DNA from 3 places in the Bradyrhizobium sp. CCBAU 11357 genome. Region 2 is predicted to be linked to each of the others. Evidence: predicted binding sites of a transcription regulator. Region 2 holds the regulator's gene; each other region holds the start of a gene.

Region 1 (4,227 bases), 110 kb from region 2:
CGGCCAGGTCGGTTACGCCTGGAACAACGTCTTGTTCTATGTGAAGGGCGGCGGCGCCGTGGTCGGGGACAAGTACGACGTTTATGCCGCGGCCGGCACGCCGGGCGCCGGCACGCTGCTGGCGTCGGCTCGCGAGACCCGCTGGGGCGGCACCGTTGGCGCCGGCCTGGAATTCGGATTTGCTCCGAACTGGACGCTCGGCGTCGAGTACGACCACATCTTCCTCGGCGACCGCACAATCAGTTTCACGACGCCTGCGGGCGCCGTGTTCGGGAGCGATCGCATCAGCCAGGATGTCGATATCGGCCTGGTCCGGTTGAATTATCGCTTTGGCGGCCCGCTGGTCGGGAGGTACTGATATCCCTCTGATTTCGTGAGTGAATGCAAGGGCCGGCCCGCTGCGCCGGCCCTTCTTTTTTGCGGCACGATGCCTGGACGTAATAAGTCAGCAACCATCACCTTTTCGACTGTTGTGGCTTTTCGGAGACACAACTTGCGGCTTTGGTGGTGTAAAGACGGCGCCAGTTGGGCCGTTGAGTCCGATGCCCTTCCGCAAAGGAAGGCAACAACAGAAACTGGGACTGGGATTAGTTGAAAATGAAAAAGGTTTTGTTGGCTTCGGCCTGTGTGTTCGCTCTTGCGGCCCCCGCTTCGGCTGCTGATCTGGCAGCCCGCCCCTACACCAAGGCTCCGGTGGCTGTGGCCTCGGTCTACAACTGGACCGGCTTCTACCTCGGTATCGTCGGTGGCGGCGCTTGGGAGAACGGTTCCGGCGACCCGCGGATGAAGGGTGGCTTCGTCGGCGGCACCGGCGGCTACAACTGGCAGACCGGCAACGTTGTGTTCGGCGTGGAAGCCGACGGCTCGTGGGCTGATGTCAATGCTTCGGTGACCACCCCTGTTCTCTTTGGCGGCGCCATTATTCCCGTGACCACGAGCTCGCGCATTGATGCGCTCGGCACCGTGCGCGGCCGTATCGGTTGGGCTGTCAACAATGTGCTGTTCTACGCTACGGGCGGCTACGCCTGGATCGACAACAAGATTACCGTCAGCTCGCCCTTGGCAAGCGTCTCCGACAGCAAGTGGCATTCGGGCTGGACGGTCGGCGCCGGCATCGAGGCATTCTTCGCGCCGCAGTGGTCGGTCAAGGGCGAGTATCTCTATCGCAGCCTGGGCGGCGAGACCTATTTCTCGGGTATCGGCGCTCCGGTGAACACCGGCACGCTCAACCTTCACACCGTGCAGGTCGGCGTGAACTATCACTTCGGTGGCCCGGTCGTCGCGAAGTACTGAGCTTCGTCTTTGACGCACCCGCGTTACGAAAGGCCGGCCTCGCGCCGGCCTTTTTGTATTTGTCGCGGCCGTCCGTCCGCTGGCGTTTTCGGACGGATGTGGCGGCCGGGTGACACAACTTTTAGCTTCAATGGTGTAAAGCAACGATGTTACTTGGGTCATGAGGTCCGCTGCTCTTCCGCTCTCCGGAAGACCGGAATGAGAAACGGAAGTGGGGAATGGATATGAAGAAGCTTTTGCTGGCTTCGGCCAGTTTGTTCGCACTCAGCGCGTTGGCACCGGCCTCGGCGGCCGATTTGGCGGCCCGCCCCTACGCCAAGGCTCCGGTGGCGCCGATCGCAGTGTACAACTGGAGCGGCTTCTACCTCGGCATCAACGGCGGTGGTGCATCGAGCCGCAATTGCTGGGATCTCAATGCCGTGCTCGGTGTGGCAATCCCGGTCGTGTCCGAAGGCTGTCACAACGCGACCGGCGGTCTCGTCGGCGGCCAGGTCGGTTATCGTTGGCAGTCGGCTAACTGGGTGTTCGGCCTTGAAGCCCAAGGCGACTGGGCCAATCTGAAGGGATCGAACGCGAGCCCGCTTGCCGCTTTCGCACCCGTGGTCAATCAGACCAGAATCGATGCCCTCGGCCTGTTCACCGGCCAGGTCGGCTACGCCTGGAATAACGTGCTCTGGTACCTGAAGGGCGGCGCCGCGGTCACGCACGCCAAGTATGACGGCCTTCTCGGCGGCGTGGTCTTCGATAGCGCGAGCGAGACGCGCTGGGGCGGCGCAGTCGGCACCGGCATCGAATTCGGTTTCGCACCGAACTGGTCCGTTGCGATCGAATACGACCATCTGTTCATGGGCGGCCGCAACGTCAATTTCACGGTGCTTGGCGTCAACGACCGGACCGACCGCATCAAGCAGGATGTCGACATGGGCACCGTTCGCCTTAACTACACCTTCGGCGGCCCGGTCGTCGCGAAGTACTGATCTTCCAAGTCACATCGTCACGGAAGGCCGGCCTCGCGCCGGCCTTTTGCTTTTGGGCGGGCTGTTCCGAGAGCGGTTCCGCAGCGCTCCTGCTGCCAGATGCCGCCAGCGCGCCAACAATCCGTTGACGATTCGCAAGTCCCACTGGAAATCCGCCGCCGTTCTTCCTACGTTCGCTGCCATACCCATCGGCGCCGATCCCGGTTCCGGGCGAAGCGCGCCTTTTGCATTGGCGCGATCGCGCGTCTTTGGATTCCTCGAGGACCTCTGGGATGGACGAAGTGATCAGGGCGAAGCGCCAACAACAGAACGCGGGCTCGAGCCTGCGCGCAATTACGATCCGCGGCGCGCGCGAGCACAACCTCAAGAATATCGACGTCGAGATTCCCCGCGACAAGCTGGTGGTGTTCACCGGCCTCTCCGGCTCCGGCAAATCCTCGCTCGCCTTCGACACCATCTATGCCGAGGGCCAGCGCCGCTACGTCGAATCGCTGTCGGCCTATGCCCGTCAGTTCCTGGAGATGATGCAGAAGCCCGACGTCGACCAGATCGACGGCCTGTCGCCGGCGATCTCGATCGAGCAGAAGACGACGTCGAAGAACCCGCGTTCCACCGTCGGCACCGTCACCGAGATCTACGACTACATGCGCCTGCTCTGGGCGCGCGTCGGCGTGCCCTATTCGCCGGCCACGGGCCTGCCGATCGAGAGCCAGACCGTCTCGCAGATGGTCGACCGCGTGCTGGCGCTGCCCGAGGGCACGCGCCTCTATCTGCTCGCCCCCGTCGTGCGCGGCCGCAAGGGCGAGTACAAGAAGGAGCTCGCCGAATGGCTCAAGAAGGGCTTCCAGCGCGTCAAGATCGACGGCACCTTCTATGAGCTGGCGGAAGCCCCCAGCCTCGACAAGAAGTTCCCGCACGACATCGACGTCGTCGTCGACCGCATCGTGGTGCGCGCCGATATCGGCCAACGCCTCGCCGAGAGCTTCGAGACTGCGCTGAAGCTCGCCGAAGGCCTCGCCGTTGTCGAGTTCGCCGATGCGCCCGCGGCGGCTGCCCCTGCGGAGGAGAAGAAGAAGACCGCAAAGATCCACGACAAGAGCGGCCCCGAGCGCATCCTGTTCTCGGAAAAGTTCGCCTGCCCGGTCTCCGGCTTCACCATCCCCGAGATTGAGCCGCGCCTGTTCTCCTTCAACAATCCCTACGGCGCCTGCCCCGCCTGCGGCGGTCTCGGCGTCGAGCAGCATGTCGACGAGGACCTCGTCATCCCCGAGAAGGATCTGACGCTGCGCAAGGGCGCGATCGCGCCCTGGGCCAAATCGTCATCGCCCTATTACGTGCAGACGCTGACCGCGCTCGGCAAGCACTACAAGTTCACGCTCGACACCAAGTGGAAGGACCTGCCGAAGAAGACGCAAAACGCGCTCCTCTACGGCTCGGGCGAGGACGAGATCAAGTTCTCCTACGAGGACGGGGTGCGCTCCTACGACACCAAGAAGCCGTTCGAGGGCGTCATCACCAACATCAACCGCCGCTACCGCGAGACCGAGAGCGAGTGGGCGCGCGAGGAGCTGGCGAAATATTTCCACGACGTGCCCTGTGAGGGCTGTAAAGGCTTTCGACTCAAGCCCGAGGCGCTCTGCGTCAAGGTCGGCGGCAAGCATATCGGCGAGATCTCGGAGCTGTCCGTGAAGGGCGCCGGCGCATGGTTCGAGACCGTGCCGGAGGCGCTGAACGCGCAGCAGAACGAGATCGCGGGCCGCATCCTGAAGGAGATCCGCGAGCGCCTCACCTTCCTGCTCGACGTCGGCCTCAATTATCTGACGCTGTCGCGCTCCTCCGGCACGCTGTCCGGCGGCGAGAGCCAGCGCATCCGCCTGGCCTCGCAGATCGGCTCGGGGCTCACGGGCGTGCTCTACGTGCTCGACGAGCCCTCGATCGGCCTGCACCAGCGCGACAA
Region 2 (4,227 bases):
GCGGGCACGCGGCTTGACCGCCGTGCATGTCACCTCGCCCCGCGACGTCGGGAACGCATTGAAAGCGCTGGGGATCTGAGCCACAGGAAGCCCCGACCGTGCTCAGTTCCAGGGGCTAAATTTGGTGGAGATGAGGAACCTAATCACTTTGTGCATTTTTATACGGAGTTCCGGGAACGGAATACCACCCTTCGGACTCATGAGTCCGTTGGGCCTTCTACATTGGACTGATCGACGTGCTGGGCAAGACCTATCTCACCAAGCAGGCTTCTCTCCTGCTCGAATTCGCCAGAACCACCTCGGATTCTGACCTCTCCGCCAAACTGATCAGCAAGGCCGCCGACCTGAAATCCCAGGCCGATCCGCTGCCCGACAAGGATCAGGGCCCCAAGGCGCCCGACGTCGCGGATTTCAGTCCGGGCGATCCGACGGAGCGTTGACCGATGTTGGCCGTGGCGCTCGTCATTCTCGTCCTTGCCATGGCTATCCTCGTTCCGGTCTGTCTCGCCTTCCGCATCATGCCGCGGCGGAGTTGAGCCGACCTCCTCCACCCACCGATCACGCAGGATAAATCATCCCGCGTGCTGCTTTGCCTCACGCCTGCACTCGGCTAGAACTCTCGCCGCCCATTTACCGATGTGCTCAGCAGGAGTTCGCCCGTGGCCCTGATGCCGGTTTCTGACGCGCTTGCCGCGGTGCTGACCGGCGCCGAGCCGCTGGCTGAAGAGATGGTTTGCCTCGACGAGGCCCACCATCGTGTGCTCGCGCACGATGTCGCGGCGCGGCGCACGCAGCCGCCGGAGGCGATGTCGGCGATGGACGGCTATGCCGTGCGCGCATCCGACGCGGCCATCGAGTCCAGGCTGACCGTCGTCGGTGCGGTCGCGGCGGGTCGGCCGTTCGCGGGAAGGATCGGCCCCGGCGAAGCCGTGCGGATCTTCACCGGCGGCGTCGTTCCCGACGGCGCCGATGCGGTCGTGATCCAGGAGGACACAATTGCCGACGGCAAGCATGTCACGATCAAGGAAGCCGCAATTTGTGGCCGGCACATCCGCCCTGCGGGGGTGGACTTCCGCGAAGGCGACGTGCTGCTGCGCAAGGGAATCCGTCTCACCGAGCGCGATCTCGCCCTCGCCGCCGGAATGAATCATCCTCATCTCGCCGTTATCCGCCGCCCGAGGGTCGCGATTCTCGCCACCGGCGACGAGCTGGTGATGCCCGGCACCGCGCCTGGTCCCGGTCAGATCGTCTATTCCAATGGCTATGCCCTGCACGCCCTTGCCCGCAGCGAGGGCGCCGAGACCATCGACCTCGGAATTGCCGCCGATACGCTGGAATCCACGTCCGCCGGCATCCGCCGCGCACGCGAGAGCGGCGCCGACATCCTGGTCACGACCGGCGGTGCGTCGGTCGGCGACCACGATCTGGTCCAGCAGGCGCTCAAGGGCGAAGGCATCGCGATGGCGTTCTGGAAGATCGCGATCCGGCCCGGCAAGCCGATGATGCATGGTCGGATAGGCGCGATGCGCGTGATCGGCCTGCCCGGCAATCCCGTGTCGTCATACGTATGCGCCTTCCTGTTCATGGTGCCCTTGATTCGCGCCCTGTCGGGCCGTTCAGTGATTCATCATCAGCGCGAGCGCGCCGTGCTGGGCCGCGACCTCGGCGCCAACGATCAGCGCGAGGATTATCTGCGTGCGCGGCTGGAGGTGCGCGACGACGGCACGCGCGTCGCCCTTCCCGTCAGCCATCAGGACTCCTCCCTGCTTGCGAATCTCGCTGCGGCACAGGTACTTCTCGTGCGCGCACCGTTCGCGCCGAAGGCCGAGTCCGGCACGCCTTGCGAGGTGCTGCGGCTGCCCGTCTGAGCTGCCCGGCCACACGCATCCGCGAGTTTGGCTGCGTTCACCATAAATTAAGCAGTTGCGGAACACATATCGAACATATAGTGTCCGTTCATGATTTGTTTCGAGGATGTAGCGGCTTATTGCCGACTTCATCGTCTCGGAATCGAACGACATCAACCGGGGGACTTTGGTCGAGATGTTGACGCGCAAACAATACGAGCTTCTGCGGTTCATCAGCGAACGTCTGAAGGAAAGCGGCGTGCCGCCGTCCTTCGACGAGATGAAGGATGCGCTCGACCTGCGCTCGAAGTCAGGCATTCATCGCCTGATCACTGCGCTCGAGGAGCGCGGCTTCATTCGCCGCCTGCCCAACCGCGCCCGCGCCATCGAGGTGATCAAGCTGCCCGAGCTCCAGGCCGCCGCCGGCAATCGCCGCGGCTTCACCCCGAGCGTCATCGAGGGCAATCTCGGCAAGGTGCGCGCGAGCTCCAGCACGCCCGCGGATGAGGGCGAGCGCCCCGTCGCGGTACCCGTGATGGGCCGCATCGCGGCCGGCACGCCGATCGAGGCGCTGCAGACCCGCAGCCACACCATCAGCGTACCGCCGGACATGCTCGGCTCGGGCGAGCACTACGCGCTCGAGGTGCGCGGCGATTCGATGGTCGAGGCCGGCATCCTCGACGGCGACATGGCGCTGATCCAGCGCAACGAGACCGCCAATACCGGCGACATCGTGGTGGCGCTGATCGACGACGAGGAGGCCACGCTCAAGCGCTTCCGCCGCCGCGGCGCCTCGATCGCGCTCGAGCCCGCCAATGCCGCCTACGAGGTCCGCATTCTTCCGCCGAACCGCGTGAAGATCCAGGGCAAGCTGATCGGGCTTTACCGGAAGTACTGATACCGGAAGTAAGCGCTACGCGCGCTTCGTTCGTCGATCCAAGATTGGAGCGGATACTTGTCCGCTCCGGCCGGATGGTCTCTCTGGTTCTGCGCTGACTGTTCGGCGCCTCTTCCCGCGCGACACTCGCCCATGCGGACACGCGGCCATTTCGCTCCGCCGGTAGAGTTGTGCCGACAGCGCCGATAGTGCGGGCCAAATGCAAGGACGCGAGGTTTGTTCCTATCGAATCCGGGAAAGATAATGTGATCGCGTGCTGCGGATGCGAGCCGCAGATTTGCCCATAACCGAGCAGAGCGTTGGAGGCTTCCACTCTGATAGAGGCCTGCGCCTCGAAAGAGACGCGGGTCGCTATCCCAGTATGAGGAGCACCCGATGTGTGACTATAGCCTGCATGCCGTCGCGACGCGCCCCGCCGAAGTTGGCGAGACGATCGTCACGACAACCTTCCGCGGCACCTCGACGCGCGGCTTCGCCTCCGAAGCCGATCTCTCCGTCGCGGTCTGTCTGCTGCCGGGAACGGAGCTCGCTTTCGCCGATAACGTCCGCTATGACAACCGCTGGATCTGGACGCGCACCGTCAACTCCCGCGTCGGCAAGTTCGGCAAGATCGACCCGCACATTCCCGATCGCCATCATGACGCGATCGAATTTCCGGACGGCAAGTACGTGCTGGTGACGCAGCTCGTCGAAGGCCAGCGCGCGACCGTGCTGCAATTGCCGGTGACGCAGCAAGCCATCGAGCGCGAGCACAAGCCGCAGATCGTCGCCGACACGCGGCCCACGATCACGCGCCTGCCGATCGGCTGACGCCGTCGGCCCCGACCGAAAAGTCGAGGGCCAAATTCAAATGCCATCGCCGGCCGCGGCCGGCGAGATGGTATGGTTTGCGTCCTGCGGGATCCCGTCGGACCGATTTTCCCCGCATCGATCTTCAATCGTCGGCCTGCAAGTCGGCCTCCGATGGCGTTGCGTCCCGGTTGCGAGGCAGGGCCGTCTTCGGCACGAGGCTGCCGTCGAAATCCCCCTCGCCGGCGCCGGCCGGCAGCCAAGGACGGCTTGCCCCTCTCGCCCTCACCGCCTGCACCGAAAAACCCTCTCCGCTTCGCGTCAGAGCCAGCGCGCCCTGACTGGCAAGACGCGCCCGATCGACGACCATCGCCGCGCAATCGGGCGGCGCGGGCCGCGCCGTCACCACCAGCGCGGCGCGGCTGCAATCATCGGCCAGCGCGTCGATGCGCGTCGCCAACGCGATCAGCCGTCCGTCCGCGAGCGGCGCCACGCAACCGGACTCGTCACACGACACGCCGCTCACCAACGAGGCGTTGCCGGCATCACGCGGATCGGCATCGGCGGCCAGCCACTCCTTCAGCAGGAAGCTGTCCTTGCTGGCGCGGATCACTTGCAAGCCTCCATCCCCGCCCCGGACCGCGACGCTCGCGCCATCCCCGGCAATCAGGACATCAGGCTGGCGCACCGACA
Region 3 (4,227 bases), on a different contig from region 2:
AGCCGGCTATATGAGCGAGGTCGAGATCTGGCGCGAATTGCCGGGCGGCGAGATCGAGTTCACCATGCGGCGGCTGCCCAGCGCGGACTGACGCGTTCTATGGCGCATGACGGCGAAACGGTTCAGGCCGTCTTTCGCCCGATCGCCTTCAGCTCCCGATCGATGCGCAGCTGCACACGCCGGATCGCCAGCAGGTCGATCCTGGTCTCGGTCTTGCCGGTCTTGATCTGGTCGCCGATGCGGAACTGCCATTGCCAGATTCCGGGAATCGCCGTCTTGGCGACGGTGAACTCGACGCCCCTGTGATTCATGGTCACCTCCCACGATTCACCTTCAGGCCTGCAAACATGTTGGTCGTCGTAATATTCCGCTGGCAAGGAAGATCTGTCGCTGGCCGCACGCGAACGGCGTTCGATCTCCGTGGTTCTCCGACCATGAACAAAGTTCCTGGGGCCCGGCGGGCCCACAGCGCGGTTCCGCCCGGGCGCGGAGCTGCCTCAGGTTGACGGCATGTGCCTTGCTTGCCTGATCGCGGGCAAGCAACCATGGGCCCCTCATGCTCGGCATTCCCCGCCGCTATGCGCATTTCGTCTTCGGCATCATCCAGTCCGGGCTGACCTCGCTGATCGCGGCGGGAATCGCCAGCTTTCCCGCAGGCAGCCCGATGCTCTTCGTTCGGCACTGGATGGTGTCCTGGCTGATCGCGTGGGCCGCGATGCTGCCGGTCGTGCTATTGGCGGCGCCCGCGATCCGCGCCTTCGCGCTGCGCCTGACCCGGGAGGAGCGGGAACCCAGCGCCGGCCGGCAGGCATGAAAAGGCCCCGCCTAGGGAGAGCCAAGCGGGGCGGAGAGTTGTTTGGAGGCTGGGTGCTGGGCTGCAACACCATAGCCGAGTGACCCTAGCCGGCTGAGCTTACGGCAGCCTGACAGGCGAACGCCCGGCAGGAGCGTGATCGAAAGGCCGCAGACTGACCCCGTACCGGTCCCAATTTCGACATCCGTCCGCACCACTGCGGACACACCCGTCGGCAAGATTTTCATCCGTTCGGCGCAGCCATGGGGGAAACGTGGCGCGCCGACAACGGGGTGGCATCATGGATAACATAGAGCGGTCATTTGCCGCCGCGACGGCGGCTGGCTTCGTGGTGCTGGTGATAGGCCTGATTCTTCTGGCGCTGCTGTAGACGGGATCGGCGTGCCGGGCGCTCGCATCGATGGCGCCGGCGCTGCCGCCTTTCAAAAGCGGGAAAACAACCCCATGCACAGTAGGGTGCCGGGCAATTTCCTCGCTCGGCCAACGGGTTACGAGTAGTATTTAGATACCTTATGCATCCGCGGTTGCGGTGGCCGACCGGCGATGCCGATCGGGGGATTCCGTCCAAACCGCCGGCTGGCGCCCCGTCGCGGGCGGACCTCGACCCGCTCCGGAAGCCGTCCTGGCGGTGCCTAGTGGACCTTGATCTCGTTCAGCGGAAGATGGAGCTCGGCGGCGCGCTCTTCGCGGTCCTTCTTGCGGAACTCGTTTTCCTTGCGCTCGAACTTCACCATCTCCTCGTGCGCCGCCTCCAGCAGCGGCTTTCGCCTGATCGTGTCGTGGTGCGCGTCGTTGTCCGTCATGAGCTGAGGTCCCCAAAAGTTGCGGTCCCATCCCCACAGAAAACCGGAGACCGCGAAAAGGTTCGGTGCCGCAGGATTACGGAAACATGACGGCGCGCCGGCCGCGCGTCGTTGATGCCGGTCATGTTCGCTTCGAGAAACCCGGCGCAAGCCCCGGTTATTTCGGCGGCTGCAGCCCCGGCGATTTGACCCAATCGCTCAGATGATTGGCAACGTCGGCCTGGCGGGCCTTCTTGAGCAGCGCATCCCGCTCCGGCCCGGGAGGAAGCTTGGATGCCTCCTCGCGGACCTGCTTCACCCATGCGGACAGCCGGTCCTGAAGGGTCAGTTGCTGCTTGAAACGTCGTCGCTTGAACATGGCGCGCTCTTTCCGTGCGAGGAGGCGGGAGCGCGAGGTGAGCGTTCTCATCACCGATAGTGGCCTGGGTCCGCGCGGTGATGATGCATTAGGATCCGGAAATGGATCCGCGTCTGTTCAGTTGTGCACTCAGTGCAAAGCGGGGAGGGTGACGATCCAGCATGGCTGGTTTGTCGGACCCCAGAGGTCGACTTCCATCAACCAAAGAGGCCGCCAATCAAGGAGGCCTCCGGTCATCCCAGGAACTTGTCAAAAGCCACCAGGGCACCGAATGCGGTTGCGGTGACGGCGAGGAAGGCCACGAAATACCAGAGGCGATGCATGAGCGGATAACCCGGACTTTCCGCGATGGTTCATGAAGCCGGTGCGACCAGCTCCGTGGTCTGGTGGTGTAGTCCGAAAGACATAATCCGCAAAGAACATATTGCGAACCTAGAACAAATGGGGTACATTGGTTTTATCGCCGAGCTGCCTCGCAACCGTTTGTCCCTCACGCGAATCCTCGCCATAAGGAGCACGACCAATGTCCGCAACTGCCCTGCGTATCGTCGAAGGATCTTCCATGGACAAGAGTAAAGCTCTGGCCGCCGCGCTCTCCCAGATCGAGCGGCAGTTCGGCAAGGGCTCGGTGATGAAGCTCGGCAAGAACGACCGCTCCATGGACATCGAGGCGGTGTCCTCCGGCTCGCTTGGGCTGGATATCGCGCTCGGCATCGGCGGCCTGCCCAAGGGGCGCATCGTCGAGATCTACGGGCCGGAATCCTCGGGCAAGACCACGCTGGCGCTGCATACGGTGGCGGAAGCGCAGAAGAAGGGTGGCATCTGCGCCTTCATCGACGCCGAGCACGCGCTCGATCCGGTCTATGCCCGCAAGCTCGGCGTCAACATCGACGAGCTCCTGATTTCGCAGCCCGACACCGGCGAGCAGGCGCTGGAGATCTGCGACACCCTGGTGCGCTCGGGCGCCGTCGACGTTCTGGTGGTCGATTCGGTGGCGGCGCTGGTGCCGAAGGCCGAGCTCGAAGGCGAGATGGGCGATGCGCTGCCGGGCCTGCAGGCCCGTCTGATGAGCCAGGCGCTGCGCAAGCTAACGGCCTCCATCAACAAGTCCAACACCATGGTGATCTTCATCAACCAGATCCGCATGAAGATCGGCGTGATGTACGGCTCGCCGGAAACCACCACCGGCGGCAATGCGCTGAAATTCTACGCCTCCGTGCGCCTCGACATCCGCCGCATCGGTGCGATCAAGGAGCGCGACGAGGTGGTCGGCAACACCACGCGCGTCAAGGTGGTCAAGAACAAGCTGGCCCCGCCCTTCAAGCAGGTCGAGTTCGACATCATGTACGGCGAGGGCGTCTCCAAGATGGGCGAGATCCTCGATCTCGGCGTCAAGGCCGGCATCGTCGAGAAGTCCGGCGCCTGGTTCTCCTATGACAGCCAGCGCCTCGGCCAGGGCCGCGAGAACTCGAAAGCGTTTTTGAAGGCCAACCCCGACATCACCGCCAAGATCGAGACCGCGATCCGCCAGAATTCCGGTCTGATCGCCGAGCAGATTTTGGCCGGCACGCCCGAGCGCGACGCCGACGGCGAGGAGCCGGCGGACGAGTAAACCTCGACCAGCGACAAGTTTTCGCGAGGAGCGGGCACTGAGGACGTTGAGTTGCCGACGTCTTCGGTGCCCGTTTCGTTTTGCGTGGCGAAGGGCGCGTCGAGATGAAGCGTGTGATTCTGACGAGTTCGTCCGGCGTCGGTCTTGCCCACGCCGATCGCGCCGACATGGTCGTCCCGTTGATCTTTCGGTTCGTTTGGGGGCCGTTGCCTACGTCGCACCATCTCGAGGACTATCTTACGGGAGGCTATTACAGGGGCGATCCGGAGGTGCGGTGGTCCGATCTTGTTGGCCGGTTGCCTCAGACCGGTCTCGCGCACAAGGAGACTGGCCTGGTTCGGTTTTGCGAGACCTATGGCGTCGAGCTCATCGAGCTTTGGTTCGACCCTGAGCCTAACAGTCAATTGCAATTGATCTGGATCCTGGACTATTTGCGGTCCCATCCATCGATCACCGATTGTCTGAGACTGCGACGGGTCAGTTTCGATCTGCGCGATGCGGACGGCCAGCAACTTCGCGATCGTACGGTGCGGGAATCGGAGATCGCAGAGTGCGACTTCGAGATAGCCAACATGGCCTGGGAGGCGTATCGGGCGCCGACGCCTGAACTTTGCTTCGGGTTGCTGACAAGGGATTTACC

Evidence for each region. Region 2 encodes LexA, which represses DNA repair genes until DNA is damaged. Its sites were predicted from a motif close to TGTTCNNNNTGTGTTCNG; they were not measured.
Region 1: the regulator LexA is predicted to act here: its motif matches at 2,430-2,447, upstream of uvrA (excinuclease ABC subunit UvrA).
Region 3: the regulator LexA is predicted to act here: its motif matches at 2,391-2,408, upstream of recA (recombinase RecA).

Annotation. Positions count from the first base shown of each region.
Region 1 is NZ_LBJW01000106.1:149,514-153,740, reverse strand. Features, by position in the region: gene XI05_RS24820 (outer membrane protein) at 1-358, shown strand, start outside; gene XI05_RS24815 (outer membrane protein) at 598-1,293, shown strand; gene XI05_RS24810 (outer membrane protein) at 1,518-2,270, shown strand; gene uvrA (excinuclease ABC subunit UvrA) at 2,543-4,227, shown strand, end outside.
Region 2 is NZ_LBJW01000106.1:37,080-41,306, reverse strand. Features, by position in the region: gene XI05_RS24300 (HAD family hydrolase) at 1-79, shown strand, start outside; gene XI05_RS24295 (hypothetical protein) at 237-440, shown strand; gene XI05_RS24290 (molybdopterin molybdotransferase MoeA) at 660-1,868, shown strand; gene lexA (transcriptional repressor LexA) at 2,044-2,745, shown strand; gene XI05_RS24280 (hypothetical protein) at 3,121-3,555, shown strand; gene XI05_RS24275 (ComEC/Rec2 family competence protein) at 3,680-4,227, opposite strand, start outside.
Region 3 is NZ_LBJW01000108.1:44,036-48,262, forward strand. Features, by position in the region: gene XI05_RS26920 (hypothetical protein) at 1-91, shown strand, start outside; gene XI05_RS26925 (hypothetical protein) at 123-311, opposite strand; gene XI05_RS26930 (DUF2798 domain-containing protein) at 557-814, shown strand; gene XI05_RS26935 (hypothetical protein) at 1,447-1,617, opposite strand; gene XI05_RS26940 (hypothetical protein) at 1,775-1,975, opposite strand; gene recA (recombinase RecA) at 2,499-3,587, shown strand.